Regions from separate parts of the Streptomyces sp. ICN903 genome, predicted to be linked through region 3. Evidence: riboswitches for the same ligand, from Rfam matches in the RefSeq annotation. Region 3 holds a riboswitch; each other region holds the start of a gene.

What was found. A riboswitch is a leader RNA that binds a small molecule or an ion and turns the genes downstream of it on or off. The one in region 3 is predicted to bind cyclic di-AMP.
Positions count from the first base shown of each region.
Region 1: another riboswitch for cyclic di-AMP. It lies ahead of L7D48_RS18295 (M23 family metallopeptidase); the one in region 3 lies ahead of L7D48_RS22500 (transglycosylase family protein).
Region 2: another riboswitch for cyclic di-AMP. It lies ahead of L7D48_RS29535 (transglycosylase family protein); the one in region 3 lies ahead of L7D48_RS22500 (transglycosylase family protein).
Region 4: another riboswitch for cyclic di-AMP. It lies ahead of L7D48_RS19125 (NlpC/P60 family protein); the one in region 3 lies ahead of L7D48_RS22500 (transglycosylase family protein).

Region 1 covers NZ_JAKMAY010000178.1:1,624-8,559, forward strand. The annotation lists gene L7D48_RS18285 (HPr family phosphocarrier protein) at 1-245, shown strand, start outside; gene L7D48_RS18290 (GntR family transcriptional regulator) at 438-1,130, opposite strand; gene L7D48_RS18295 (M23 family metallopeptidase) at 1,321-2,229, opposite strand; cyclic di-AMP (ydaO/yuaA leader) riboswitch at 2,243-2,416, opposite strand; gene L7D48_RS18300 (pitrilysin family protein) at 2,623-3,999, opposite strand; gene L7D48_RS18305 (pitrilysin family protein) at 4,023-5,417, opposite strand; gene L7D48_RS18310 (DNA topoisomerase (ATP-hydrolyzing) subunit A) at 5,633-6,936, shown strand, end outside.
Region 2 covers NZ_JAKMAY010000048.1:17,350-24,285, forward strand. The annotation lists gene L7D48_RS07630 (NADP-dependent isocitrate dehydrogenase) at 1-582, opposite strand, end outside; gene L7D48_RS29535 (transglycosylase family protein) at 818-1,858, opposite strand; cyclic di-AMP (ydaO/yuaA leader) riboswitch at 1,901-2,077, opposite strand; partial or broken gene L7D48_RS07645 (IS5/IS1182 family transposase) at 2,514-2,852, shown strand; gene L7D48_RS07650 (GNAT family N-acetyltransferase) at 2,872-3,606, opposite strand; gene L7D48_RS07655 (MFS transporter) at 4,191-5,624, shown strand; gene L7D48_RS07660 (GAF domain-containing protein) at 5,686-6,936, opposite strand, start outside.
Region 3 covers NZ_JAKMAY010000263.1:1,243-8,178, reverse strand. The annotation lists gene L7D48_RS22520 (MFS transporter) at 217-1,665, shown strand; gene L7D48_RS22515 (DUF4190 domain-containing protein) at 1,733-2,164, opposite strand; gene L7D48_RS22510 (cytochrome P450) at 2,312-3,577, shown strand; gene L7D48_RS29210 (transglycosylase family protein) at 3,773-4,744, shown strand; cyclic di-AMP (ydaO/yuaA leader) riboswitch at 4,980-5,149, shown strand; gene L7D48_RS22500 (transglycosylase family protein) at 5,156-5,860, shown strand; gene eno (phosphopyruvate hydratase) at 6,124-6,936, shown strand, end outside.
Region 4 covers NZ_JAKMAY010000193.1:2,650-9,585, forward strand. The annotation lists gene pcrA (DNA helicase PcrA) at 1-1,893, opposite strand, end outside; gene L7D48_RS19120 (DUF1707 domain-containing protein) at 1,953-2,555, shown strand; cyclic di-AMP (ydaO/yuaA leader) riboswitch at 2,722-2,863, shown strand; gene L7D48_RS19125 (NlpC/P60 family protein) at 2,874-4,058, shown strand; gene L7D48_RS19130 (hypothetical protein) at 4,127-4,480, opposite strand; gene L7D48_RS19135 (hypothetical protein) at 4,877-6,211, shown strand; gene L7D48_RS19140 (pectate lyase) at 6,354-6,936, opposite strand, start outside.

The sequences.
Region 1 (6,936 bases), on a different contig from region 3:
GCCTTCACGCCCGCCCCGCCGCGGTCTTCGTCCGCGCCGCGACCGCCTCCGGCGTCCCCGTCACCGTGGCCAGGCCGGACGGCGAACCGGTCAACGCCGCCTCGATGCTCTCGGTGCTGGGCCTGGGGGTGGAGGGCGGCCAGGAGATCGTGCTGGCCTCCGCGGCCGAGGACGCCGACACCGCCCTGGACCGGCTGGCGAAGCTGGTCTCCGAGGGGCTGGACGAGCTGCCCGGAGCCGTCTGAGCCGCGCGTTCCGGGCCCGCGTACGGCGCTGGACACGGGCCCGGAACGAAACGCGACGGACACCACCTGCGGAAAATCACCGGCAAAGGCTGCGGGGCGAGCGGCCCCGCAGCCTTTTCCGCACCCGGAACTTTCCCGGCGCGCATTCCCCGCGTATTCCCGTCCTGTGTACACAATTCCTGTTACGAATTGTCACACGGTGTGTTTACGGCGTGTTTCGCTCTCCTCACCGGGCTTTTCCGGCGGCCGTCGCGCGGCCACCGGGCGCTGCTCGCGACGCACCGCGACGGAGCGTTCCACGTGCTCGCTGGCCAGGACGCGCGCCCGTTCCGCGTCGCCGCGTGCGACGGCGTCCACGATGGCTCCGTGCTCACGCCACACGGCGACCGCGCGCAGCGGCGGTTCCGCGGCGTACACCCAGGTGATCTTGCGGCGCAGCTGGGTGAGCAGCGAGGCCAGGCTGGGGCTGCCCGACGCGCGGGCCATCGTCTCGTGGTACCAGTCCTCCAACGCCCTCAGGTCGGACAACCGGCCGCTCTCCGCCCGCTGCAGCCCCAGGCGGACCAGTCCGCGCAGGACCCTCAGCTGCGCCTCGGTGCGGCGCCGGGCGGCCCGCGCGGTGCCCAGCGGCTCCAGCAGGGCGCGGATGTCGAGCAGGTCGGCGGCCTCTTGCTCGGTGGGCCGGGCGACGCAGGCGCCCGCGTGGCGGCGGGAGACGACGAAACCCTCCGACTCCAGGGTCCGCAACGCCTCGCGCACCGGGACGCGCGAGACGCCGTAGCGTCTGGCGAGGAGTTCCTCGGTGAGCCGGGATCCGGGCGGGAAAAAACCGGAGACGATGTCGTCACGGACCGCGCTGCACACCATGTGCGCGGAAATGCGCATGGGCCGACCTCCGCCGCCGTCTCCATGTTCCCCGAAGTACCGCAGAGTCGAACTGTATTCCACCGGAACGCGTTTTCCGATGCCAGCCGGAAAACAGGCGTGAAAACATCCGCCGCGCGACCTCTCGGTCGCGCGGCGGATGCCGGTGCGTGACGGGCGCGGCTGCCCGGTGCCCTGCGGGCGGGGTCCGTCAGACGTCGACGCCCTTGCCCGCCAGGTAGGTGATCGGGTTGAAGTCCGAGCCGTAGTAGGCGCCGTTGCGGGCCTCGAAGTGCAGGTGCGGGCCGGTGCTGTTGCCCGTGGAGCCGACCGCGCCGATGTGCTGGCCGCCGTCGACCTTCTGGCCCGCCGAGACCTTGGTGGCGGACAGGTGGGCGTACTGGGTGTACTTGCCGTCGTCGTGGCGGATGACGACCTGGTTGCCGTACGCGCCGCCCCAGCCGACCGTCACCACGGTGCCCGGGCCGACGGACCGCACCGGGGTGCCGGTGTTGGCGGGGAAGTCGATGCCGCTGTGCTTGCCGGAGGACCATGAGGCGCCGGCCTGCTTGTAGGTGGTGGTGGTGTCCACGCCCGCGACCGGGTCGACGTAGCCGGTGGCCGAACGGCGCTCGGCGGAGCGGTCGGCGCGCTCGTTCGCGCGCTTGGCCTCGGCGGCCTCGCGCTTCTCGGCGGCGGCCTTCTCGGCCTCGCGCTTCTCGGCGGCCTCACGCTTCTCGGCGGCCTCGCGCTCGGCGGCGGCCTTCTCGGCCTCCTCGGCCTCCTCGGCCTTCTCGGCCTTCTCCTCGGCGGCGTCGGCGACGCGCTGCTGGGCCTGGGCCTGGGCCCTGACGTCGTCGGCGATCGTGTCACCGACGGCCATGGCCTGGACGAAGCCCAGCGCGTAGGTCCCCGAGCCCCCGTCCGGAGCGGCGATCGCGGGAGTGGCGGCCGCGCCGACCACGCCGGTGACGGTCAGGGCGGCGGCTCCGGCCAGGCCCACGCGGGTGCGCACGGAGCGGCTGGAGAGGTGGTGCTTCTCGGTGAGGCTCTCGGTGAGCCCGGTGAGCTTTCCGGTCAGCTTCTCGGCGAGCTGCGCGGTGGCACGGGTGAACGCCATGGGTGGCGTGCTCCTTTCCTTCCTTCTCGCCTACCGGGTTAGCTGTCGGGTTCGGAGCAGGAAGGTCTCCTACGGGCGCACGGCCCGATTCACCCCAGGTGCCTCGGAAGAGGACCGCTCCCGCGTGTGAAGGGCGGGAGGGTGGGTCCCCGGCTCCCCCGCTCGGGGGACTCGGCGATCACTGCCGTCGGCCGCGGTCGCGGTCACTTCTGACGGCCAGCGAGATCGACGCTAAACGGACAAATTTGAGCGAGCAAGCAAAAAGCGGCTTTTGTAGGCCATGCCACATGAGCCACCCACTGGAACGGCCCAAAACCGGACATATGTAAGGCCCTTGGTGTGGCATCCCACCAAGGGCCTTACGCTGCGCGGCCGCCGCGAGGCGGCCGGGGATCACTGGTCCGTGACGACCGTCACCTCTCCGATGCCCAGGTCGCGCACCGTGTCGGCGATCTGTGACGCGTCTCCCACCAGCACCGTCACCAGACGGTCCGCGGGGAAGGCGGCCACGGCCGCCGCCGTCGCCTCCACCGTGCCGGTCTCGGCGAGGCGGGCGTACAGCTTCGCCTGGTAGTCGTCGGGGAGGTGCTGTTCCACCTGGTCGGCGAGGGTGCCGGCGACGGCCGCCGCCGTCTCGTAACGCAGCGGGGCCACCCCCACCAGGTTCTGCACGGCCGTGTCGCGCTCGGCGTCGGTGAGACCCTCCTGCGCCAGGGTGCGCAGCACGCCCCACAGGTCCTCCAGAGCGGGACCCGTCACATCGGTGGCCACCGAGCCGTTGATCGCCAGCATCGAGGCGCCGGTGCCCTCGGGCGAGGAACGCAGCACCTGGGCGAAGGCCCGTACGCCGTAGGTGTAGCCCTTCTCCTCGCGCAGCACCCGGTCCAGGCGGGAGGTGAGCGTGCCGCCCAGGCAGTACGTGCCCAGCACCTGGGCGGGCCAGACCCGGTCGTGCCGGTCGGGGCCGATCCTGCCGATGAGCAGCTGGGTCTGCACCGCTCCGGGCCGGTCCACGACGATCACCCGGCCGGTGTCGTCCGCCGTGATCGGCGGGACCGGGCGGGGCCCGGCGGCCGCGCCCTTCCAGTCGCCCAGGGTCTCGGCCAGCGCCTTGTCCAGGTCCACCCCGGTGAAGTCGCCCACCACCACGGCCGTGGCCGTCGAGGGCCGCACATGCTCCGTGTAGAAGGCGCGCACCGCCTCGGCGTCGATGTTCCTGATGGTCTCCTCGGCTCCCTGGCGGGGGCGCGAGAGCCGGGAGTCGGCCGGGAACAGCTCCTTCGACAGCGCGATGGCCGCCCGGCGGGCGGGATTGGCCAGCTCGTGCGGGATCTCGTCCAGGCGGTTGCGCACCAGCCGCTCGACCTCGCCCTCGGGGAAGGCGGGGGCGCGCAGCGCGTCGGCGAGCAGGCCCAGCGCCCTGGTCAGCCGGGAGGCCGGGACCTCCAGGGAGACCCGTACGCCGGGGTGGTCGGCGTGCGCGTCCAGGGTGGCGCCGCACCGCTCCAGCTCGGCGGCGAACTCCTCGGCGCTGTGCCGGTCGGTGCCCTCGCTCAGCGCCCGGGCCATGATCCCGGCCACACCCTCCCGGTCGCGGGGCTCGGCCTCCAGCGGCGCGACGAGGTTGACCTCGACGGCCACGACCTTCTGGCCGGGGCGGTGGCAGCGCAGCACGGTCAGCCCGTTGGGCAGCTCACCGCGCTCGGGGGCGGGGAACGCCCACGGCCTGGGCTCGCCGCCGCGGGGCTGGGGGTGGAACTCCATCGACATTCCGTTCTGGGCCGTGGCGTCGCTCACTGAGCGGCCTCCTGGTCGTGGGTGTCGGCGGCGGTGCCGGTCTCGGAGACGGTGGCGCCCTCGGAGACGTCGGCCGCGGTGTCGGGGGCGGTCGTCCGGGTGGGCTCGTAGACCAGCACCGCGCGGTTGTCGGAGCGCAGCCGGGCCGCGGCCACCTCGCGCACCTCGTCGGCGGTGACCTGGAGCACGCGCTCCACCGCGGTCAGGGCGAGCTGGGGGTCGCCGAACAGCACCGCGTAGCGGCACAGCTCGTCGGCGCGGCCGCCGACTGTGGCCAGCCGGTCCAGCCACTCGCGCTCCAGCAGGGCCTGGGCGCGCTCCATCTCGGCCGGGGTCGGCCCCTCCTGCGCGAAGCGGGCCAGCTCCTCGTCGACCGCCCGCTCGATGTCGGCGATCTCGGCGTCGCCGGAGGCCTTCACGTCCAGCCACCCCATCGAGGGCGCCCCCGCCAACCGCAGCATGCCGAAACCGGCGGTGACGGCGGTGCGGTCGCGGCGGACCAGACGGGTCTGCAGACGGGAGGACTCGCCGCCGCCGAGCACCGTCAGCGCCAGGTCGGCGGCGTCCGCCTCACGGGTGCCGTCGTGCGGCAGCCGGTAGGCGGCCATCATCGCCCGGGAGGGCACCTCCTCGTGGAGGACCTGCTTGACCTCCTCGCCGATGACGTCCGGCAGGGAGCCGTCCCGCGGCGGCCGCTTGCCCTCGTGGGAGGGGATGGAGCCGAAGTACTTCTCGGCCCAGGCGAGCGTGCGCTCCGGGTCGATGTCGCCGACGACCGCCAGCACGGCGTTGTTCGGCGCGTAGTAGGTGCGGAAGAAGTCCCGCGCGTCCTCCAGGGAGGCGGCGTCCAGGTCGGCCATGGAGCCGATCGGGGTGTGGTGGTACGGGTGGCCCTCGGGGTAGACCATCGCCGTCAGCCTCTCGAACGCCGTGCCGTAGGGCACGTTGTCGTACCGCTGACGGCGCTCGTTCTTCACCACGTCGCGCTGGTTCTCCATGGACTCCTCGTCCAGGGCGGCCAGCAGCGACCCCATGCGGTCGGCCTCCAGCCACAGCGCCAGCTCCAGCTGGTGGGCGGGCATCGTCTCGAAGTAGTTGGTGCGCTCGAAGCTGGTGGTGCCGTTGAGCGAGCCGCCCGCCCCCTGCACCAGCTCGAAGTGACCGTTCCCCTTCACCTGGGCCGATCCCTGGAACATCAGGTGCTCGAAGAGGTGGGCCAGACCCGTGCGCCCGGCCACCTCGTGGCGTGATCCGACGTCGTACCAGAGGCAGACCGCGGCGACCGGCGTCTGGTGGTCCTCGGAGAGCACCACGCGCAGGCCGTTGGCCAGCCGGTGCTCGGTCGCCGTCAGGCCGCCGGCGGTGGGCGGAGGGGAGGCCGTGTGAGCCATGGGCAGGGAGTCCCTTCGATCGCGATCGCGGACCGCGTTCTCACAACGCGTGTGTGGTCACTGTATGCAAGCGGCCGGACAAAGCGCGAAGTTCCCGTACGGTTCGGGGCGGGGGCCGGAGTGTCGGTGCCGAGGTCCACAATGGTGCCCGTCCGTCCCATGCCCCGGCACGGGGACACACAGTCCGCAGTACGCAAGAAGGAGTCGCAGCCGCGATGGCCCGCCGCAGCACGAAGACCCCGCCACCCGGGGGAGAGTTCGAGGAGCGCGTCCTCGACATCGACGTCGTCGACGAGATGCAGGGCTCCTTCCTGGAGTACGCCTACTCGGTCATCTACTCGCGCGCCCTGCCCGACGCACGCGACGGGCTCAAGCCGGTCCACCGGCGGATCCTCTACCAGATGCACGAGATGGGGCTGCGGCCCGAGCGCGGCTACGTCAAGTGCGCCCGCGTCGTCGGCGAGGTGATGGGCAAGCTCCACCCGCACGGCGACAGCGCCATCTACGACGCGCTGGTACGCCTGGCCCAGCCCTTCTCCATGCGGCTGCCGCTGGTGGACGGGCACGGCAACTTCGGCTCGCTGGGCAACGACGACCCGCCCGCCGCCATGCGGTACACCGAGTGCCGCTCCGCCCCGGCGGCCGGGCTGATGGTCGAGTCGATCGACGAGGACACCGTCGACTTCGCGCCCAACTACGACGGCAGCGAGTCCGAGCCGTCCGTACTGCCCTCGGCCTATCCGAACCTGCTGGTCAACGGTGCCTCCGGCATCGCGGTCGGCATGGCCACCAACATGCCCCCGCACAACCTGGGCGAGGTGATCGCCGCCGCCCGGCACCTGATCAAGCACCCCGGCGCGGACCTGGAGACGCTGATGCGTTTCGTGCCGGGCCCGGACCTGCCCACCGGCGGCCGGATCGTCGGGCTGGAGGGCATCAGGGACGCCTACGCCAAGGGGCGCGGCACCTTCAAGATCCGCGCCACGGTCTCGGTGGAGAACGTCACCGCGCGCCGCAAGGGCCTGGTCGTCACCGAACTGCCCTTCAACGTCGGCCCCGAGAAGGTCATCTCCAAGATCAAGGACCTGGTCAACGGCAAGAAGATCCAGGGCATCGCCGACGTCAAGGACCTCACCGACCGTGAGCACGGGCTGCGCCTGGTCATCGAGATCAAGAACGGCTTCAACCCCGAGGCCGTGCTGGAGCAGCTCTACAAGCTGACGCCGATGGAGGAGTCCTTCGGCATCAACAACGTGGCCCTGGTCGACGGCCAGCCGCTGACCCTGGGCCTGAAGGAGCTGCTGGAGGTCTACGTCGACCACCGCTTCACCGTGGTGCGGCGGCGCAGCGAGTTCCGGCGCGGCAAGCGGCGCGACCGGCTGCACCTGGTCGAGGGCCTGCTGGTGGCGCTGGTCGACATCGACGAGGTCATCCGGATCATCCGCTCCAGCGAGAACGCCGCGCAGGCCAAGGAGTCGCTGATCGAGCGGTTCGGCCTGTCCGAGGTGCAGACGCAGTA
Region 2 (6,936 bases), on a different contig from region 3:
GTCGTCCTTGGCGAGAACCGCGGACTTCTCGGTGGAGCGGAAGTCGTCCACGCCCATGGTCGCCACGTTGGTCTTGGACTCGGGGGTCCAGGCGCCCATGCGGTGCGGGTGGGTCTTGGCGTAGTTCTTCACCGAGGCGGGGGCGCGGCGGTCGGAGTTGCCCTCACGCAGCACCGGGTTGACGGCGCTGCCCTTGACCTTGTCGTAGCGGGCGCGGATCTCCCGCTCCTCGTCGGTCTTGGGGTCGTCGGGGTAGTCCGGGAGCGCGTAGCCCTTCTCCTGGAGTTCGGCGATCGCGGCCTTGAGCTGCGGGATGGAGGCCGAGATGTTCGGCAGCTTGATGATGTTGGCCCGGGGGGTCTTGGCCAGCTCGCCGAGCTCGGCGAGCGCGTCACCGATGCGCTGCTCCTCCTTGAGGTACTCGGGGAAGACCGCGATGATCCGCCCCGCCAGGGAGATGTCACGGCTCTCCACGGCGACGCCCGCCTTGGCGGCGTAGGCCCTGACCACCGGCAGGAAAGAGTACGTCGCCAGGGCCGGGGCCTCGTCGGTCTGTGTGTAGATGATGGTCGAGTCAGTCACCGGGTGCTCCGCTCCACGTCTGCAACATTGCTCGACATCAAGATATCCCGTGGAGGGCCTCCCCCCGAAAGTGCCCTGCCCCTTGTGGCGGCGCTTTCGCGCCGCCACAAGGGGCAGCAGGGCGAGGGGCGGGGCCTCGGGGTCCGCGGGACCGGTCGTCGCAGTCCCGGTCGTCGCAGTCCCGGTCGCCGCAGTCCCGGTCGCCGCAGTCCCGGTCGCCGCGGTCCCGGTCGGCTCAGTAGGGCCCGTTGACGTTGTCGATCGAGCCGTAGCGGTCGGCCGCGTAGTTGCAGGCGGCGACGATGTTGGCGACCGGGTCGTACTGGCTGTTCGCCGTGCCCGGGACGTGGTAGGCGTCGAAGGTGGGCTTGATGACCTGGAGCAGGCCGATCGAGGGGGTGCCGCGCTGGGCGTTGATGTCCCAGTTGTTGACCGCGTTCGGGTTGCCGCCGGACTCGCGGATGATGTTGCGGTGGATGCCCTCGTAGGTGCCGGGGATGCCGTTGGCCCGCATGATGTCCAGGGCCTCGCGGATCCAGCCGTCGAGGTTGTCCGCGTAGGTCTTCGGTGAGGCCTGGGGGGCGGTCTTCTCAGCGGCCGGGCGGGCCTGGGTACGGTCGGCGCGCTCCGGGGCGCGCTCCTGCTCTCCGCCGGAGGACCGGGCGGCCAGGCTCAGCTCCTGGCCGGGGAAGATCAGGTGCGGGTTGTCGCCGACGGTCTCGCGGTTGGCGTCGTAGACCGCCTGCCAGCCGCCCTCCACACCGTGGGCGGTGGCGATCCGGTGGAGGGTGTCGCCGGGTGCGACTGTGTGGGAGCCGGCGGCGGGCTTGCGCTCGGCCCCGGCCTTCGCCCCGGACTCCGTCCCCGTCTTCACCCCGGACTCGCCGCCCGTCTGGGTGGCGGGGGCGCTGCCGGGGGCGCCGGAGCCCCGGGTGAGCCCGGCCGCCGGTCCGCAGGTGGGCCAGGCTCCCGGCCCCTGGAGTTCGAGCAGCTTCTCACCGGCGGCGATCTGCTCCTGCTTGGTGGCCAGGTCGGCGCGCGGCGCGTACTCGGTGCCGCCGGCCGCCTCCCAACTGGACTGCGAGAACTGCAGTCCGCCGTAGTAGCCGTTGCCGGTGTTGATGGACCAGTTGCCGCTGCTCTCGCACTCGGCGACCTTCTCCCACACCTCGGCGGAAGCCGCGTTCGCACTGCCGGCCGCGACCATCGGCGCCGCGATTCCCGCGCCACCGGCCGCGGCGACCAGGGAGATCCGGGAGAACTGACGGGAAATCAAAGACTTGCTCGGACGACGGTGGCGGCCACGAGACATGGGTGTGAGTCCTCTCCCACGCCTACGAGGTTAGCTGTCGGATTCGGGCTGGAGTTGCCCGGCCTTCCCGGGTGCCCGAGGGCACTTCGGGAAGGGCTTCACCCCAAGCCGGATCGCGGAAAAATCGCGGTCGCGGCACTTAACTCGGTTTCCCCGCTCCTGCCATGGTCGGCTGCGCTCCCTCCACCGGCCGGGCGGCAGGACTCGGCGTCCCGGCGGTGGAACCCCCGCGATGCGGCGGAGGCCAGGACACATAAACACAACCAATTCACGGAGACAAGGCGCCGGAAGAACAAGGCCCTTCGCGCTGTCACCGAGTCGTGAATCATGAACACGGTCCGCACAGGATCCCGACCGGCTCACGACCTCCCGGGACGATCGAGTACGAGTCAATTCTCCGGGTGACACGGAGAATCCGGGAGACAGGAGAATTGGATCTTCCCGCGAAGGGCGAGCGAGACGATCGAAACTGTGACTCCGAACACATCACCGGAAAGGCAGTTCCTTACATCGCCTTTTTCCGCACCAAACAGCTTTAAGCTCCAGGAGCACACAAGGAGGCCGATTCACCGGATTCCCGCCCCCGCTCACCGCGCGACCGGGCCACCCCCGATGTCTTCGGGGCCGCTCCCGGCCGGACGCGGTCGCCGCAGACATGGCGTACTCGTCCCGTGCCAACCGCGCCTCCCCGCGCAGACTCCGCAGCAAGGCCGTCGTCCCGGAGAAGAAGGATCAGGCCGCCGACCGCAAGAAGAGTGGCAGCCGGGGCGAGCGCCCCGTCACCCAAGACGCCGGTCTTTACCGTGATCGAAACACCGTCGAGCGGGCGATCGACCAACCGAAGGACTGGCGCGGCATCGCCACACGCTTCGACAAGACACCTGAGAGCCACCTCGCCGGCCCCGAACTGCGGGCCTCGGTGATCTGGCTCGGAGATCTCCTGCAAGCAGCCGATTGATCACAACATCACACAGCTCCTAGCTGAGCTTGCCCTGGTCGAGACGAAGACTCAGCTGTGTCCCCAACTCCCGAAAACCCAGGGCGGCTGCGACCCTGCGGGATTCCACCGGTCGAGCCCGCCACTGAGGCATCAGGCCCGCAGCGAGCGCATGCGCCACCGCTGCGGAAGCCACCCGCCGGGCCAGTCCGCGGCCCCGGTGAAGCGGGGCCGTCAGCACGCTGATGTGCGCGGTCGAAGCCGGCCACGTCCGATACCCGGCCGCGGCTGTCACCTCGGCTCCCTCACGGACGATGAACGCGGGAGAGGTGATCTCCTCCATCCCGCTCTCACCCGCTTCCTCCCGCCCCACCGATCTCACCAACCCGTGGAGTTCCCGATGTCCAGGGGTCGTGTCCTCGACGGCCGCACCGGCCACCGCAGGACGGAAGTCGTCCGAGGACACGTATCCCAAGGTGGCAGGGCCGAGTACTTCGGCAACGGGCAGTATCGCCCGGAGCACATCGGCCTCGGTGAGTGAGTCCGTCGGCACCTCGGCCACCGCGCACCTCAACGCTCTCGCGGCGGCCCCCGTCGGTGCGGTGACGATCGCCGCGTCACCCAGCACGACGATGCCTGCCCAAGATGGCGGACAGAGCCCCGACTCGGGCGAGGCAACCACCGTCACACCGCCGGACGGCTCGAACGAGACGGGCGCAGCGGCCAGCACCTCCCACAGGCCACGGGCACGGACCAGCAACGGATCACCGCTCATACCCTGATCGTGCCACCCCGAGATCGCCGCGCGCCGGGGAAATCGACCAGTCGGCACGACCGGCGCCGTGACTCGCCGGCGAGTCCCCCGCTGAACCATGGAGGGCGTCACCGTCCGGAGCGAGATCCGCGGAAAGACTCGACAAGCAGGACTTGATGGGGAACCGCCGTGCCAGGCGTGGTCGACGGCCCGCGCACCACACCCACTGCGACTCGCGGGCCGCCGGGGTGCGGGTGTCCGTTCTGCGCTTCATGCCGGAGTTGTACGCGGCGTAGTCAGCATCAAGTCAGCACGGGAGGAGTGGGGACGGGTGATGACGTGAGCTTTCGGTCAGCACCGAGTCAGCACGGGAGTCGGCGCCGCGCTCCCGAACCACACCCGAGCAGGGCAACTCGGACACTGCCCCGCCCGGCCTCGCCGGGCCCCTCACGGGGCCGCGGTGCGCGCCCCCGCCCCCGGCGTGGCGGGCGCGCGCACCGCGGCGCGCGGAACTGTGGTGTCCCACCACATACGCCCGCGAGCTGCGCTTTCCTACGGTGTGGCGGCACACGAACGTCCCCGTCGAGTGTCAGGAAGTGGTGCCGATGCCGTCACCCGCAAGCGCCCCGCCCGCTCCCTCCAACCTCAAACGCGTGGTCACCGCCTCCCTGATCGGCACCACCGTCGAGTGGTACGACTTCTTCCTCTACGGCTCCGCGGCCGCGCTCGTCTTCGACAAGCTGTTCTTCCCCGAGTCCGACCCGCTGGTCGGTACGCTGCTGGCCTTCGTGACGTACGCGGTCGGCTTCGTCGCCCGTCCCGTCGGCGCGCTGGTCTTCGGGCACTACGGCGACCGGCTGGGCCGCAAGAAGCTGCTGGTGGTCAGTCTGCTGATGATGGGCGGCGCGACCTTCGCGATCGGGCTGCTGCCCACCCACGCCCAGCTCGGTTCCGCGGCGGCCGTCCTGCTGACCGTGCTGCGGCTGGTGCAGGGGTTCGCGCTCGGCGGTGAGTGGGGCGGCGCGGTGCTGCTGGTGTCGGAGCACGGCGACGCGCGCCGGCGCGGCTTCTGGGCGTCCTGGCCGCAGACCGGCGCCCCGGCGGGCCAGTTGCTGGCCACCGCCGTACTGGCGGTGCTGACGGCGGTGCTGTCGGAGGAGGCGTTCGTCTCCTGGGGCTGGCGCGTGCCGTTCCTGCTGTCCGGGGTGCTGGTGCTGGTGGGCCTGTGGATCCGGCTGTCGGTCGACGAGTCGCCGGTCTTCAGGGCCGCGCTGGCGAAGGCCGAGGCACGCAGGGCCGCCGAGAGCGCCGAGAACTCCGGGGACGCGGCGGCGAAGGCGGAGACCATGCCGCTGCTGGCCGTGTTGCGCCACCACTGGCGCGACGTGCTGATCGCGATGGGCGCGCGGATGGCGGAGAACATCAGCTACTACGTCATCACCGCCTTCGTCCTGGTCTACGGCACCAAGCACCTGGACATGGGGAAGCAGACGGTGCTCAACGCGGTGCTGATCGCCTCCGCCGTCCACTTCGCGGCGATCCCGGTGTGGGGTGCGCTGTCGGACCGGTGGGGCCGCAGGCCGGTCTACCTGCTGGGCGCGGCCGGAGTCGCTCTGTGGGCGTTCCCGTTCTTCTGGCTGGTCGACACCGAGTCCTTCGGCGCGGTGCTGCTGGCGGTGACGGTCGGGCTGGTTCTCCACGGCGCGATGTACGCCCCGCAGGCGGCCTTCTTCTCCGAGCTGTTCGCCACCCGGGTGCGCTACTCCGGGGCCTCGATCGGCGCGCAGTTCTCGTCGGTCGCCGCCGGCGCCCCGGCCCCGCTGATCGCCACCGCCCTGCTGGCGGACTTCGGGGGTTCGACGCCGGTGGCGCTGTACGTGATCGCCGCCGCGCTGCTCACCCTGCTCGCGGTCGGGGTGGCCAAGGAGACCCGGATGCGGGATCTGGAGCGGATCGGCGAGCCCGGGGATCAGTGGAGGACGGAGAGCTCGGGAAGGGTGCCGTCCCCGCGCGGCGTCTCCTCCCTGGACGGCCGCTGAACGCCGTAGCCCGCTGAACGCCGTCGCCCACCGCCCGCCGACCGCCCGTTTCTCCGGGCGGTCAGCGGGCGACGGCGGCGGACATCCGGTACAGCCGCAGCGCGAGCTGCACCTCCAGGGCCTTCTCCGGGCACTGCCAGTCGCTCCCCAGCAGGCGTGCGACCCGCTCCAGCCGCTGGGCCACGGTGTTGACGTGGACGTGGAGCACGTCCTTGGTGCGGGCCGGGCTGGAGCCGGAGGCGAAGTACGCCTCCAGGGTGCCCACCAGGTCCGTTCCGCGGCGTTCGTCGTACTCCAGGAGCGGGCCGAGGGTGCGGCTGACGAAGCCGTCGACGTCCCGTCCGTCGGCCAGCAGCAGTCCGAGGAAGCCGAGGTCCCCGGCTCCCGCGCCCTCGCCGAAGCGGCCCAGCAGCCGGAGGGTGTCCAGGCAGCGGCGGGCCTCGTCGCAGGCGGCGGCCACCGCCGCCGGGTCGGCGGCGGGCGCGGGAACCGGCGGGGAGGCGCCGACGGTGACGGGGGCGTGGACGGCCGCGCCGAGCTGGGCGGCGACCTGCCGGGCCGTGCCGCCGGGGTCTCCCGGGCCCCCGCCCCCTCCGGGGCACTCCCGGTCGGCCAGCGGCAGCAGCAGGACGGTGCCGCCCTCGCGGGCGGCGGCCAGTCCGTGCCGGGTGGCGGCCAGATGGGAGGCGGCCGACCACAGCCGCTGCCGGTCGGTTGTCTCGCGCTGTCCCGTGCCGCCGCCGGTGTCCAGCCGGGCGGCGAGGACGACGTGGGGGACGTCGAGGTCGGCGCCGAGCCGGGCGGCGCGCTCGCGCAGCAGACGGGGGTCGCGGTCGGCGGCGTCCAGCAGGTCGTCCAGGAGTTCGCCGCGCACCCGCTGCTCGGCCTCGCCCGCCGAGCGGCGGGCCAGCAGCAGCAGCGAGGTGACCATGGCGGCGCGCTCCAGGGTGCGCTGGTCCGTGGGGTCGAGTTCGCGGTGGCCGCGCAGTACCAGCGCGCCCAGCAGTTCGCCGCCCGCGGAGACGGCCGCCACCCAGGCGTCGCCGTCGCGCACCGCGTGGCCGTCGCGGCGGGAGCGCTCGACGGCCCGGGCGGGCGTGCTCCCCCCTCCTTCGGGGAGCTGCGCGAACTCCACTTCCCCGTCGAGGACTTCGGAGACGGCGGCGGCCACGTCGTCCACGCCTCCGCCGCGCAGGACCAGTTCGGTGAGCCGGTCGTGGACCTCCGAGGAGCGTTCGACGGCGGCGCTGCGGTCGCGGATGATGGCGTTGGCGGCCTCCAGTTCGGCCATCGCCTCGCGGGTCTCGGCCAG
Region 3 (6,936 bases):
TCCGACCGGCCCGGCGGCGGAGTGCGGGCCCGGGGAGATCCGTCTGGCGGGCGACTGCGTACCGTTCGGCGACCTCGTCGCCACCCCGCGTCCCGTCGTCACGCCGGATCCCGATGCCGCGCTCCGGTCGCCGAGGTGAGCGGGCCGGAGCGGACGGGCCGCGGGAGGACGCGTGCCCGGCGGCCGGGGCCGGGCGGCCGGTGGCGGCTCCTTAGCATGGGTGCCATGGACAAGCGTCCGGCCGAGGCCGAGAAACCCCAGGCGACACCGGCACCCGGCCCGGCCCGGGCGCCGTGGCTGATCGTGCTCGCCGCGTGCGCGGGCCAGTTCCTCGTCGTCCTCGACGTCTCCGTCGTCAACGTGGCGCTGCCGTCCATGCGGGCCGGGCTGGGGATGGACGCCGAGCAGCTCCAGTGGGTGGTCAACACCTACACACTGACCTTCGCCGGGTTCATGCTGCTCGGCGGGCGGGCCGGCGACCTCTTCGGGCGCAAGCGCGTGTTCCTGGCCGGACTCGGCCTGTTCACCGCCGCCAGCCTCGCCGGCGGCCTGGCGCAGGAGCCCTGGCATCTGCTGGCCGCGCGGGCCGTGCAGGGGACGGGGGCCGCCGTCCTCGCCCCGTCCACCCTGACCCTGCTGACCACCTCCGTCCCGGAGGGGCCGGCCCGCGCCCGGGCCATCGGCACCTGGACGGCGGTGGGAGCCGGGGGCGGCGCGGCGGGCGGGTTCGTCGGCGGTGTGCTCACCGACGCGCTGTCCTGGCGATGGGTGCTGCTGGTCAACGTGCCCATCGGCGTGCTCGTGCTGCTCGCGGTGGCGCTCCGGCTGTCGGCGGACCATCCGGCCGGCGGCGCCCGGCGCCTCGACGTGCCCGGCGCGGTGCTGGTCACCGGCGGTCTCGGCGCGGTGGCGTACGGCATCGTGCAGACGGAGGCGGCCGGCTGGACGGAGCCGGTCACGCTCGTGCCCCTGCTGGGCGGGCTGGCGCTGCTGGGGGTGTTCGTCGCGGTGGAGTCCCGGGCCGGGGCGCCGCTGATGCCGCTGCGCCTGTTCCGGCTGCCGTCGGTGTCGGCGGCCAACGCCGCGATGTTCGTCTGCGGCGCGGCGCTGGTCTCCTCCTGGTACTTCATGTCGCTGTACATGCAGAACGTGCTGCTCTACACGCCCCTCCAGGCGGGGCTGGGGTTCCTGCCGCACTCGCTCAGCGTCGTCGCCGGATCCAAGCTCGCGCCCCGGCTGATGCACTGGGCCGGGGCCCGGAACACCGCGTTGACGGGCGTGGCTCTGGCGGCGTGCGGCTTCCTGTGGTTCAGCTCCGTCATGGCCGCCGACGGCGGCTACGCGGCCACGGTGATGGGGCCCGGGATAACGACGATGCTCGGCACCGGGCTGCTGGCCACCCCGCTGGCCTCCCTGGCCACCTCCGGCGCCCCGCACCGGGACGCGGGCGTGGTCTCGGCGATGGTGAACACCTCCCGCACCATGGGCGGCTCCCTGGGCCTGGCGGTGCTCTCCACCGTCGCCGCCTCCCGGATCGCCGGCGAGACCCCGGAGGCCCTCGCCCCCGGCTACGCCCTGGCCTACCGCACCGGTGCGGTGGTCCTGGGGTGCTGTCTGCTGCTGGTCGCGCTGACGCTGCCGGGGGAGGGCCGCCGGACCCGGTGAGGCGGCGGGGGCGCGGAGCCACCGGGTTCGCCGGCGGGCGGGCGCGGACCGCGCACGCCGTGCGCCCTCACCAGTACCGGTCGCGCAGGTCGTCCACGCACTCCTGGCTCTCGGCGGAGGTGTCGGCGTTCCGCATGCAGTCGCGGAAGTCGCCGACCTCGTCGGAGTTGAGGAAGGCCACCGCGGCGGCGATGACGGCGGTGGAGAGGGCCAGCCCGATGAAGCCCGTGATCGCGCCGGTGAGGGCCATCCATCCGTTGGTCGCCTCGCCCCGCTTGACGCGGCGGTAACCGACGACGCCGAACACGACCGCCAGCACACCCAGGACCACACCGAGCAGGGCGGTCCAGAACATCACCAGGGCGATCAGGCCGAGCACGAGGGCGGCGACGCCCATCCCGTCGCGGGGCCGTGCCGGGGGCTCCGGGGGCGGCGGTTCGGGCGGCGGCTCCCCGTAGTGGCCCCAGTCCTGCGGAGGAGGGTAGGAGTGCGAGGGCACTGTGTCCCCCTTTCGGAGGTTTCGCCGTATCCGTCCTTCCGCCGTACCCGTCCGCCGGGCCGCCATGCCGCCGCGGGTCCGGCCCGGAGTGCGGGCCGCCCGGACCCCCTCGGCCGGGCGTGCGCGGGCCGCGTTAGCGTCGAAGGCGTGGACCACGAGAACGCCGGCGCCGACCGCACCCCGCCCCCGCCCGAGCTGTTCTCGCACGAGTTCGCCACCGACCCCTACCCCGCGTACGCGTGGCTGCGCGAGCACGCGCCCGTGCACCGCACCGTGCTGCCCAGCGGGGTGGAGGCGTGGCTGGTGACGCGGTACGCGGACGCGCGCGAGACGCTGGCCGACCCGCGGCTGAGCAAGAACCCCGCCCACCACAGCGAGGCCGCGCACGGCAAGGGGAAGGTGGGGATCCCGGGCGAGCGCAGCGCCAATCTGATGACGCACCTGCTCAACATCGACCCGCCCGACCACACCCGGCTGCGGCGGCTGGTGTCCAAGGCGTTCACCCCGCGCCGGGTGGCGGCCTTCGAGCCGCGGGTGCGGGAGCTGGCCGACCGGCTCGTCGACGGCTTCGCGGAGCGCGGGAGCGCCGACCTCATCCACGAGTTCGCGTTCCCACTGCCGATCTACGCCATCTGCGACATGCTCGGCGTCCCGGCCGAGGACCAGGACGACTTCCGCGACTGGGCCGGAATGATGATCCGGCACGGCGGCGGCCCGCGCGGCGGGGTGGGCCGGGCGGTGAAGCGGATGCGCGCCTACCTGGCCGACCTGATCCACCGCAAGCGCGGCGACCTGGGCGACGACCTGATCTCCGGTCTGATCCGGGCGAGCGACCACGGCGAGCACCTGACGGAGAACGAGGCTGCCGCGATGGCCTTCATCCTGCTGTTCGCAGGCTTCGAGACCACCGTCAACCTCATCGGCAACGGCACCTACGCGCTGCTGCGCCACCCGGAGCAGCGCCGGCGGCTCCAGGACGCGCTGGCGGCGGGCGACACCGGGCTGCTGCGGACGGCGGTGGAGGAACTGCTGCGCTACGACGGGCCGGTGGAGCTGGCCACCTGGCGGTTCGCCACCGAGCCGCTGGAGATCGGCGGGCAGCGGATCGGCGCGGGCGACCCGGTGCTGGTGGTGCTGGCCGCCGCCGACCGCGATCCGGCGCGGTTCGCCGACCCGGACACCCTGGACCTCACACGCGGTGACAATCCCCACCTCGGGTACGGCCACGGCATCCACTACTGCCTGGGAGCGCCGCTGGCGCGGCTGGAGGGGCGGATCGCGCTCACGGCCCTGCTGGGACGCCTCCCCGACCTGCGGCTCGCGGCGGAACCCGCCGACCTGCGCCGGCGGGGCGGCCTCATCATGCGCGGACTGCGCGAACTGCCGGTGGAGTTCGAGCCGGTGCGCGGGTGACGCACAGTCATGCATGTGATCCGTGCGTGATCTGCGAGACATTGACTTGTGATGATCGGCCCGGTGGCGCTACGTTCAGCCGTCAACCGCGCAACCCTGTCATCTGTCCACGCACGAGAGGCTCCACACATGCTTTCCGGGAACGGTAGACACCGCCGCCCCCGCCAGGCTCCCGCCATCTTCGTCACGGCCGGAGTGACCGGCGCGGGATTCGCCATCCCCCTGCTCGGGGCGGGAGGCGCGCAGGCGGCGGACCTCGACACCTGGGACCGGGTCGCGCAGTGCGAGAGCGGCGGCCTGTGGAGCGCCGACACCGGCAACGGCTACTACGGCGGCCTCCAGCTCACCCAGGAGGTCTGGGAGCGGTACGGCGGTACGTCGTACGCCGAGCGCCCCGATCTCGCCAGCCGCAGCCAGCAGATCGCGGTGGCCGAGAAGATCCTCGCCGACCGGGGGCCGGAGGCCTGGCCCTCCTGCGGCGTCAACGCCGGGCTGCGCCACGACACCACCGGCGAGGCCCCGGCCATCGACCCGGACAACCTCCTGCCGGAGGACGACGCGCGCGACGGCGGGAGCGGCAAGGGCGGGGGCCTCCTGGACGGCATCCTGCCGGGCGGCGACGAGACGCGGGAGGAGTCCCCGGCCGACGGCGAGGGCGGATCCGGGTCCGGTGGCGGCGCGGAGGACGGCGCCGCCGAGGAAGGCGACCGGGACGAGCGGAAGGCTTCGGAGGGCGACGGCGCCGGGGACGGTGAGGCCGAGGACGGCCGCGCGAAGGACACCGGCGCCGGGGAAGAAGCCCGCGCCGGGGCGGGTGAGGGCACCGGAAAGCACCGCGGCGAGCGCGACCCGCGCGAACTGGAGCTGGAGCGGGGCGCGGAGAGCCGGGCGCCGGAGGGCCGGGAGGCCGCCGGCGACGAGCGGTCCGGGGAGGCCGCCGACCGCTCCGCCCGTGCCGAGCGCCCCGCGCTGGCGGGCACCGTGAGCGGTCTGGGAGCCCGCGCGGCCGACGAGAGCTATCTGGTGCGCCCCGGCGACTCGCTTGTGACGATCGCACAGGAACAGAACGTCCCGGGCGGCTGGAGCGGGCTGTACGAGAGCAACGAGGACGTCGTGGGCGAGGATCCGGACCTGATCCTGCCGGGACAGGAGCTCACTCTCGGATGAGTGCGGACGGCCCTGCGGGATGACCCTCCCGGGCGACTGCGGCGTGTCGTTCCTGTCCGGCCTAACGCTCCTCACCTGACCTGCGGGTTCCGGCCGTGCGGGCGTCAGAAAGGGTGAATTGCCGCTTTCTGACATGCTTTGAGACATATGCCCCGGTGTGCTTACCGTCGTCTCGCTCGCACCGCGAGTGCCACCGACCGCAGCGCCGAATCCTGCCGGCGGCCGGTGGGCAGTCGTCGCGTCAGCGCCGAGGGCAGGAGCGGGGGAACCAGGTAGGCGCCGCCCCGGACCGCAGGGTCCGGAGCGGCTTGGGGTGAAGTCGCCGGGGCTCCGCGCCCCGGACGGCCGGGCTTGCTCACTGCCCGAACCCGACAGCTCACCTCGCAGGCGTCGGTGAGATAAGGGACGTCCATGCTGTTCACCGGCAAGGGGCATGACAGTCGCACCGCCAGGGCCGTCCGCGCGGCCGCGCTGACGGGCGCCGCGGGTGCCGCCATCGCCGTTCCGGTGGCGGGCGCGCCGGGCGCCTCGGCCGCGTCCGTCGACACCTGGGAGCGGGTGGCCCAGTGCGAGTCCGGCGGCGACTGGTCCATCAACACCGGCAACGGTTACTACGGCGGTCTGCAGTTCTCCCAGTCCAGCTGGGAGGCCGCCGGCGGCACCCGGTACGCGCCGCGCGCCGATCTGGCCACCAGGGAGCAGCAGATCGCCGTGGCCGAGCGGCTGCTCGCCATGCAGGGTCCGCGCGCCTGGGCCTGCGCCGAGAAGGGCGGCCTCACCGCCGGCGGCCCCGCGGCCGAGGTGGACCCGGACGGCGGCCGCTCCGGCGCCGGGCAGGGGCGCTCCGGGGCGCAGCCCCAGTCCCAGTCCCAGTCGCAGTCCCAGAAGCAGTCGCAGTCGCAGTCCCAGGAGCAGTCCCGGTCGCAGGGCGCCTCCGAGCGGGCCGACGGCCGCCAGGGCGGCGCCGAGTCCGGCTACACGGTCAAGTCCGGCGACACATTGCGCGCCATCGCGGCCGCCCACGGCACCACCTGGCAGCAGATCCACCAGGACAACGCCGACGTCATCGGCGACGACCCCAACCTGATCTTCCCCGGCCAGCAGCTCCGGGTCTGATCCCCTGCTGTGCCCGCCGCGGCGCCACTTCCGTCACCAGGCGGCGCCATCCCGGTGCGGTGTGTCACCTCCCTCGGCGGAGGGCGCGCCGCACCGGGTTTATTCAATTTGGAAACAAAATGCTCCCGCCCCCTCTGAGCTGCGATTTCACCCTCCGTTCCGCCGTATGGCACGGGCTGTCGGCGAGGTGGCGTGCGCGGGCCGGATAGGCTCAGGGCACTGAGACCCGACACACATGCCCGACACACACGAAGGAGACCCTCGTGCCGTCCATCGACGTCGTAGTGGCCCGCGAGATCCTCGACTCGCGAGGCAACCCCACGGTCGAGGTCGAGGTCGGCCTCGACGACGGCAGCACCGGCCGTGCGGCCGTTCCGTCCGGCGCCTCCACCGGCGCCTTCGAGGCCCTGGAACTGCGTGACGGGGACAAGGGCCGCTACGGCGGCAAGGGCGTCGAGAAGGCCGTCCTCGCCGTCATCGAGCAGATCGGCCCGGAGCTGGTCGGCTACGACGCCACCGAGCAGCGCCTGATCGACCAGGCGATGTTCGACCTGGACGCCACCCCGGACAAGTCCTCCCTCGGCGCCAACGCCATCCTCGGCGTCTCGCTGGCCGTCGCCCACGCCGCCTCCGAGGCGTCCGACCTGCCGCTGTTCCGCTACCTCGGCGGACCGAACGCGCACCTGCTGCCGGTGCCGATGATGAACATCCTCAACGGCGGCTCGCACGCCGACTCCAACGTGGACATCCAGGAGTTCATGATCGCGCCGATCGGCGCCGAGTCCTTCTCCGAGGCCCTGCGCTGGGGCACCGAGGTCTACCACACCCTCAAGAAGGTGCTGAAGGAGCGCGGTCTGTCCACCGGCCTGGGCGACGAGGGCGGCTTCGCCCCCAACCTCGGCTCCAACCGCGAGGCGCTCGACCTCATCCTGGAGGCCATCAAGCAGGCCGGCTACACCCCCGGCCAGGACGTCGCCCTCGCCCTGGACGTCGCCGCCTCCGAGTTCCACAAGGACGGGAAGTACGTCTTCGAGGGCCAGGAGCGCACCGCCGCCCAGATGACCGACTACTACGCC
Region 4 (6,936 bases), on a different contig from region 3:
CGGGATCTGGTCGGAGTCGGCGACGAGGGCCACCTGCTCCAGGAACTCAGCGAGCGTGCCCGGGTTCTCGCCGCGCTCCTGCTCGAACTCCAGCGCCACGGCGGCCAGTTCCTGGAGGTTCTCCACCCGGGTCTCGTCCTGCGGATCGGTGGACGCCTGGAGCTCCGCCAGGTATCCGGTGCGCTCCAGCACCGCCTCCACCACGGTCGCCGGCCCGGCCCCGGACTCCACGACCGTGCGCAGGTCCTCCATCAGCGCGTTGAAGCGCTTGACGGCGTTGGCCGAGCGGGCCGCCATGCCGTACGCCTCGTCGACCCGGCGCAGCGCCTGCGGGAAGGTGATCCTCTCGCGCAGCGCCAGCGCCTCGATCATCGCCTCGGCCCGGTCGCCGATGCCCCGCTTGGGGACGTTGAGGATGCGGCGCAGCGGCACCGCGTCCTCGGGGTTGGCCAGCACCCGCAGGTACGCCAGGACGTCGCGGACCTCCTTGCGCTCGTAGAAGCGCACCCCGCCGACGACCTTGTACGGCAGGCCGACCCGGATGAAGACCTCCTCGAAGACACGGGACTGGGCGTTGGTGCGGTAGAAGACGGCGACGTCGCCCGCCTTCGCCTCGCCCGCGTCCGTCAGCCGGTCGATCTCCTCGGCGACGAACTGCGCCTCGTCGTGCTCGGTGTCGGCCACGTAGCCCGTGATGCGCGAGCCCGCCCCGGCATCGGTCCACAGGTTCTTCGGGCGGCGGTTCTCGTTCCGCTCGATGACGGCGTTGGCGGCCGAGAGGATGGTCTGGGTGGAGCGGTAGTTCTGCTCCAGCAGGATGGTGGTCGCGTCCGGGTAGTCCTCCTCGAACTGGAGGATGTTGCGGATGGTGGCGCCGCGGAACGCGTAGATCGACTGGTCGGCGTCGCCGACCACGCACAGCTCGGCGCGCCCGCCTCCGATCGCGCCCCCTTCCGCTCCGGCCGCCTCCCCCTCGCCGCCGTCCACGCCCACCAGTTCCCTGATCAGGGTGTACTGGGCGTGGTTGGTGTCCTGGTACTCGTCGACCAGCACATGGCGGAAGCGGCGGCGGTAGTGCTCGGCGACGTCGGGGAACGCCTGGAGCAGGTGGACGGTCGTCATGATGATGTCGTCGAAGTCCAGGGCGTTGGCCTCGCGCAGCCGCGCCTGGTACATCGTGTACGCCTCGGCCAGCGTCTTCTCGAAGCCGTCGGATGCCCTGGCCGCGAAGTCCTCCTCGTCGACCAGCTCGTTCTTCAGGTTCGACACCTGGGCGCTGAACGACTTGGGCGGGAAGCGCTTGGGGTCCAGCTCCAGGTCCCGGCAGACCAGCGCCATCAGACGGCGGGAGTCGGCGGCGTCGTAGATCGAGAAGCTGGAGGTGAAGCCGAGCCTCTTGCTCTCGCGCCGCAGGATGCGCACGCACGCGCTGTGGAAGGTGGAGACCCACATCGACTGCGCGCGCGGGCCGACCAGCTCCGCAACGCGCTCCTTCATCTCGCCCGCGGCCTTGTTGGTGAAGGTGATCGCGAGGATCTCCCCGGGGTGGACGCCGCGCGCGCCCAGCAGGTGCGCGATGCGGTGGGTGAGCACCCGCGTCTTGCCGGACCCGGCGCCCGCGACGATCAGCAGCGGCGAGCCGGTGTGCACCACGGCCGCGCGCTGCTGGTCGTTGAGCCCCTCCAGCAGGGCGGCCGGGTCGACGACGGGACGGGCCGCGCCGTTGCCGTAGTGGGCGTCGCGCACCCCGCCCGCGCCGAAGGCGCCCGCGAAGAGGTCGTCGGGGACACCGTCCTCCGGCGGCGCGGACGCATCCTCCGGTGGAGGAGGCGGCTCCTCGTCCCCGGAGGGCTCGAGGTCGGCCAGGAAGCTGTCGTCGAAGAGGCTGCTCATCGCCGTCGAGTCTAGGACGCCGTGCCGCCGGGCGGGGCGGCGCTCCTAAGATGGCGGGCATGACCGACGTCCCCGCGCCCCGCCCACGTCCCGGCTCGGAACTGCGCGCCGGGCACACCGACCGCGAGGCGGTGGCCGAACGGCTGCGCGAGGCCGCCGGCGACGGCCGCATCGACCTGGAGGAGCTGGACGAGCGGCTGGAGAAGGCGTTCGCCGCCAAGACCTACGGCGATCTGGAGGCACTGGTCGCGGACCTGCCCGGCCAGGACCCCGCGGGTCTGGCCCCGAGCGACCGGGAGCCGCTGGCGCTCAGGACGGTCGCCGGGGACGTCCGGCAGGACGGCCACTGGGTGGTGCCGGAGCGGATCACCGCCAAGACCACGCTGGGGCGGATCGTGCTCGACTTCACGCGGGCGGAGTGCCGCCACCGCGAGGTCTTCGTGGAACTGGACGCGGGGATGGGCGAGATCAAGGTCGTCGTGCCGCGCGGCTGGACGGTGCGGGCCGAGGGGGTCACCTCCGGAATGGGCTCCGTACGCAACCGGGCCACCGAACCGCCCGTGCCCGGCATGCCGGTGCTGCGGATCAGCGGCGGCTCCAAGGTGGGGACGATCGTCGTGCGCCACCCGTACCGCTGGCCCGGGCGCCGCTCCCGCGACTGAGCGCCGCCGTCTCCGCCGCGGCCGGTTCTCCCGAAACGGACGATAACCGACCGATAACGAATCGGTTTCGGGATATACCGAACACCAGTCTTCACAGGAGCCCCACCGGTGCTCTACGGTCCAGCGTCAGGCGGCCCGGACCCCTCGCCGGCGACAGCGCCGGCACGGGCGGCCTCCGCCGAGCCCGGCCGTGCGGCCGGGGCCGGGGACCCAATCCCCACGGGGTGAATCGGGCCCGCGGGCCCGTAGGGCGGACTTCCGACGCCCGAACCCGTCAGCTAACCCGGTAGGCGGTGTTCCACGGAAGGAGCGCTCGCCTTGGCGTCGCACCGCAGACCGCGTACCCCCCTGCTGTCCCCCTCCTCCCGGCGCGGAGCGGTCGGGCTCACCACCGCGGCCATCGCCTCCGCGACCCTCCTGTCCCAGGGCCCGGCCCATGCCTCGCCCGAGGACGACAGGCCCTCGATCGAGGAGGTCCGCGAGCGGGTGGACGCGCTGTACCGGGAGGCGGGCAGCGCGACGCAGAAGTACAACGCGGCCAAGGAGAGGACGGACGAGCAGCGCGAGAAGGTCGACCGGCTCCTCGACGAGGCGGCCGAGCGCACGGACAGGCTCAACGACGCCCGCCGGAAGCTGGGCGGCTACGCCACCGCGCAGTACCGCACCGGAGGGGTCTCCGGCACCGCGGTGCTGCTCCTGTCCGACAATCCCCAGGACTTCTTCGGCCATAAGCACCTGATGGACCGGATCACCGACCGCCAGCGCCAGGCCGTCGACGACTACCGGGACCAGCAGCGCGCCGCCCAGAAGAAGCGCTCGGAGGCCTCGGCGAGCCTGGCCGAGCTCACCGACGCGCAGGAGGAGCTGGCGGACAGCAGGAAGACTGTCCAGGGCAAGCTGGCGCAGGCCCGCAAGCTGCTGTCCGAGCTGACCGCCGAGGAGAAGGCTCGCCTGGCCGCTGCCGAGCGCAAGCGGCAGGAGGAGGCCCGCCGCAAGGCGGCCGCCGCCGCTGCCGAACGCGAGCGCCGGGAGGAGGCCCGCCGCGAAGCCGCCGCCGAGAGCGGGGAGCAGGCCGAGGCTCCGGCGGACAGCGGCACGGGCACGGGCACCGGCGGCACGGACACCGGCACCGGCACCGCGGACGGCTCCTACGCCGCGAAGGCCGACAAGGTGCTCGCCTTCGCCGAGGCCCAGCTCGGCAAGCCGTACGTCTGGGGCGCCACCGGCCCCAACTCCTACGACTGCTCGGGTCTGACGCGGGCCGCCTGGCTCAGCGCCGGCGTCTCACTGCCGCGCACCACCTACGACCAGGTGGAGGCGGGCACCCGGATCGCCAGGGCCGAAATGCGGCCGGGCGACCTGGTCTTCTTCTACGACGACATCAGCCACGTCGGCATCTACGCGGGCGGCGGCCAGATGATCCACGCGCCGAAGCCGGGCGCCGAGGTGCGCTACGAGTCCGTCGACCACATGCCCTTCCACAGCGCGGTCCGTCCGGCCTGAGACGAACGGCCCGGGACGAACGGAGGGCGGCGGTGCCTCGCACCGCCGCCCTCCGCGGGTGTGACCGGCTACACCCACATGACGGCGATGAAGATGTTGGCGACGGTGAGCAGGCCGATGGTGCCGAACAGCGGCGCGGGCAGCCGCTCCTCGTCCCGCTTGACGTAGACCAGGCCGAGGATCGCCACCAGCAGGGCGAGTTTCACGCCGATCTTGATGTGGTTGACGGTCTGGCCGTCGGCCTCGTTCAGGCCGACCAGGGCGATGCCCGTGACCAGCATGGTGAGGGCTCCGTGCAGCATCGCCGGGACGATGCGGGCCTCGCCGGCCCCCATGGCCTTCATCTGGGTCATGAAGCCGCCGAGCAGGGCGCCGATGCCGACGATGTGCAGGCCGACGAAGAAGTGGGTGAGTGCCTCCATGGCAGGCGAGCGTATCCGGGGGCCCTCCGCCGCCCTCGGCCAGGGCGCTCATCGGCTCCCACCTCCGCGCCGGTCGCGCACCCCGGGCCGGCCGAGGAGGACTGAACGGCCTCCGTCACCCCCGGGAGGCACACCGTCCGCCGGGGCGGCTCACTCGTCCGGGTGGTGAACGCGCGGCGCTCCCGGCAGCGCCTCCCCACCCCGCCACCACCGCGAACCGGCCTCCGCACCCGGGAGGACAGGGCCGGGGCGGGCCGGGAACGGGCCGGGAGCGAGCCGTGGAACAGCCGGGAACGACCGGGAACACCGCCCCGGCCCCCTTCCCGTAGGGCACAATTCCCTCCCGTTGCCGGAGAGTCGGCGGCTCGGGGAGAGCCGGGGAGAGGTGGGTCGACAGTGGCCGTGGACACGGCGCGGGGCGGCGGTACGGCGAGCGCGCCCCCGAAGGGGACGGCGAGGCCGTCCGGCACGGCGGACGGCACTCCGCCGGCCGGGGACGGCGGCTGCGCCTGTACGGACTGCCCGCACGGGGTGCGGGAGGGCCGCCGCCGCGCACTGGCCGAGTTCCGGCGGCGGCGCGACGAACTCGCGGCCGGTGCCGGAGTGCCCGCGGCCCTCGCCCACTCGCCCGGCGCCTCCCGCCAGTGGGTCTCCGACGAACTGACCCAGGCGGCCCGCACCGTCGCCGAACACACCCGCGCGGAGGCCGCTTTCCGGCTGGGCGGGCTGTGGCGGCGCACCGCCGCCGCCGTCTGGGGCGCGGTCGCGCTGCTGCTGGCCGGCCAGGCCGTCACCGCGGTGCTCGGCGCGGGCTGGACGACCGGGCGTACCGCCGGGCTGGCCGCCGCGCTGGTCTGCGCGGCCGCGCTGACCGCCGCCGCACTGCTGCACCGGGCGCGCGGCGGGGTGCTGGCGCCGGTGACCGGCGAGGACGGGCGGCTGTCCACCTCGCGCACGGTCGCCGCCGTCTGGGTGCTGCTGGCCTCCTACTCCGTGCTGGTCGTCGCCGTCGGACTGGCCCTCGCGCCCGGCGCGGACGCGCCCACCCGGCTGCTCGCCGGCCTGGACCTGGGGCGCGGCGCCGGGCTGCTGACCGTCCTCGCCCTGTGCTGCGCGGTCGCCGTCACCGTGCACCGGATCGTCGCGCTGCGGGTGCGGGCGCAGCGCCTGCAGAAGGTGCGCGCCGACCGGCCGCGCGCCGCCGACCTGCTCACCGACGACGGCGGGCGCGGCTCCTTCGCGGACGTGCAGTACGTGGCGGTGTGCTCGGTGGCGGCGGTCCTCGCGGCGGTACGGCTGGCCCGCCGGCCCGGCGAACTGCCGGACCTGCCCTGGGGGCTGGCGCTGCTGGTGGCGATCTCGGCGCTGACGTACCTGGCCGGGAAGTACTCCGAGGGCGGTCGGCCCGTCATCCTGTCCGTCGTCCGCTCCCGCGAGGTGGGCGACCTGGACTCGCCGATCCGCACCGGCGACGACATCGAGATCCGCGGCTCGGGCTTCGTGCCGCCCGGCGCGGAGGCGCCGGACCGGCTGGCCCGGACGACGGTGCGCATCGGCGCCGTCCACGTCCACGTCCCCCTGGTCCCGGTGGCCGGGGGCTTCGCCAACCCGGCCGACACCGTGCTGACCGTCCCGGTGCCGGTGGACGTCGAGCCCGGCCGGGTGGAGGTGCAGGTGATCACCGCGGCGGGCGTGGAGACCAACCGCTACTCCATCGACGTCCTGGACTGACAGGCCGCCGGAGAGCCGGACCGCCGGAGAGCCCCGCCCGTGCCCGCGCCCGCCGGGAGAGGGGACACCGGCGGGCGCGGGCGGCTGGAGGGGGTCGCTCAGCGGCTGCTCAGCGGTTGTCCGACATCGGCTCAGCGGCGGCTCACCGGTAGGTGATGTCGGAGGCGGAGTAGAGGCAGTGCTTCCCGTCCGGGCCGCTGCCGATCTTGGACGGCTCCTTGCCGCTGCTGTTGCCCTGGTAGCGCTCGCAGGGCGTGATCTTCTTCTTGGAATCGCCGGTGATCGTGATGTTCCGCAGGGTGGCGGTGTCCCCGTAGTTGCTGTTGATGCCGACCAGGGACTTGCCGGGCGCGGTGACCGTCACACCGTCGACGACGACGTGCCGGGTGTACTGCTTCTTGCAGTTGCCGCAGGCGCGCACCAGCTTGCCGAAGTCGGCCACGTCGAAGTTCTTCACCGTCAGCGTGCCCGCGCCGTTGAACTGGAAGACCTTGTCCGAGGCCTTGCGGGCGCCGCCGCCGGTGACGGTGTACTTCGCCGAGGACGAGGTGCCCTTGAAGCTGGCGGCGTCCTCGCCGACGTCCTCCCACCACACGTTCTGCAGGGTGCAGCTGCCCGTGCAGTGCACGCCGTCGGCGGCGGGGGCGCCGAGGATCACGTTCTTCAGGACGGCCCCGTCCTTCAGCTTGAAGATCGGGTCCTGGCCCTCGTCCTGGCCGTCACCG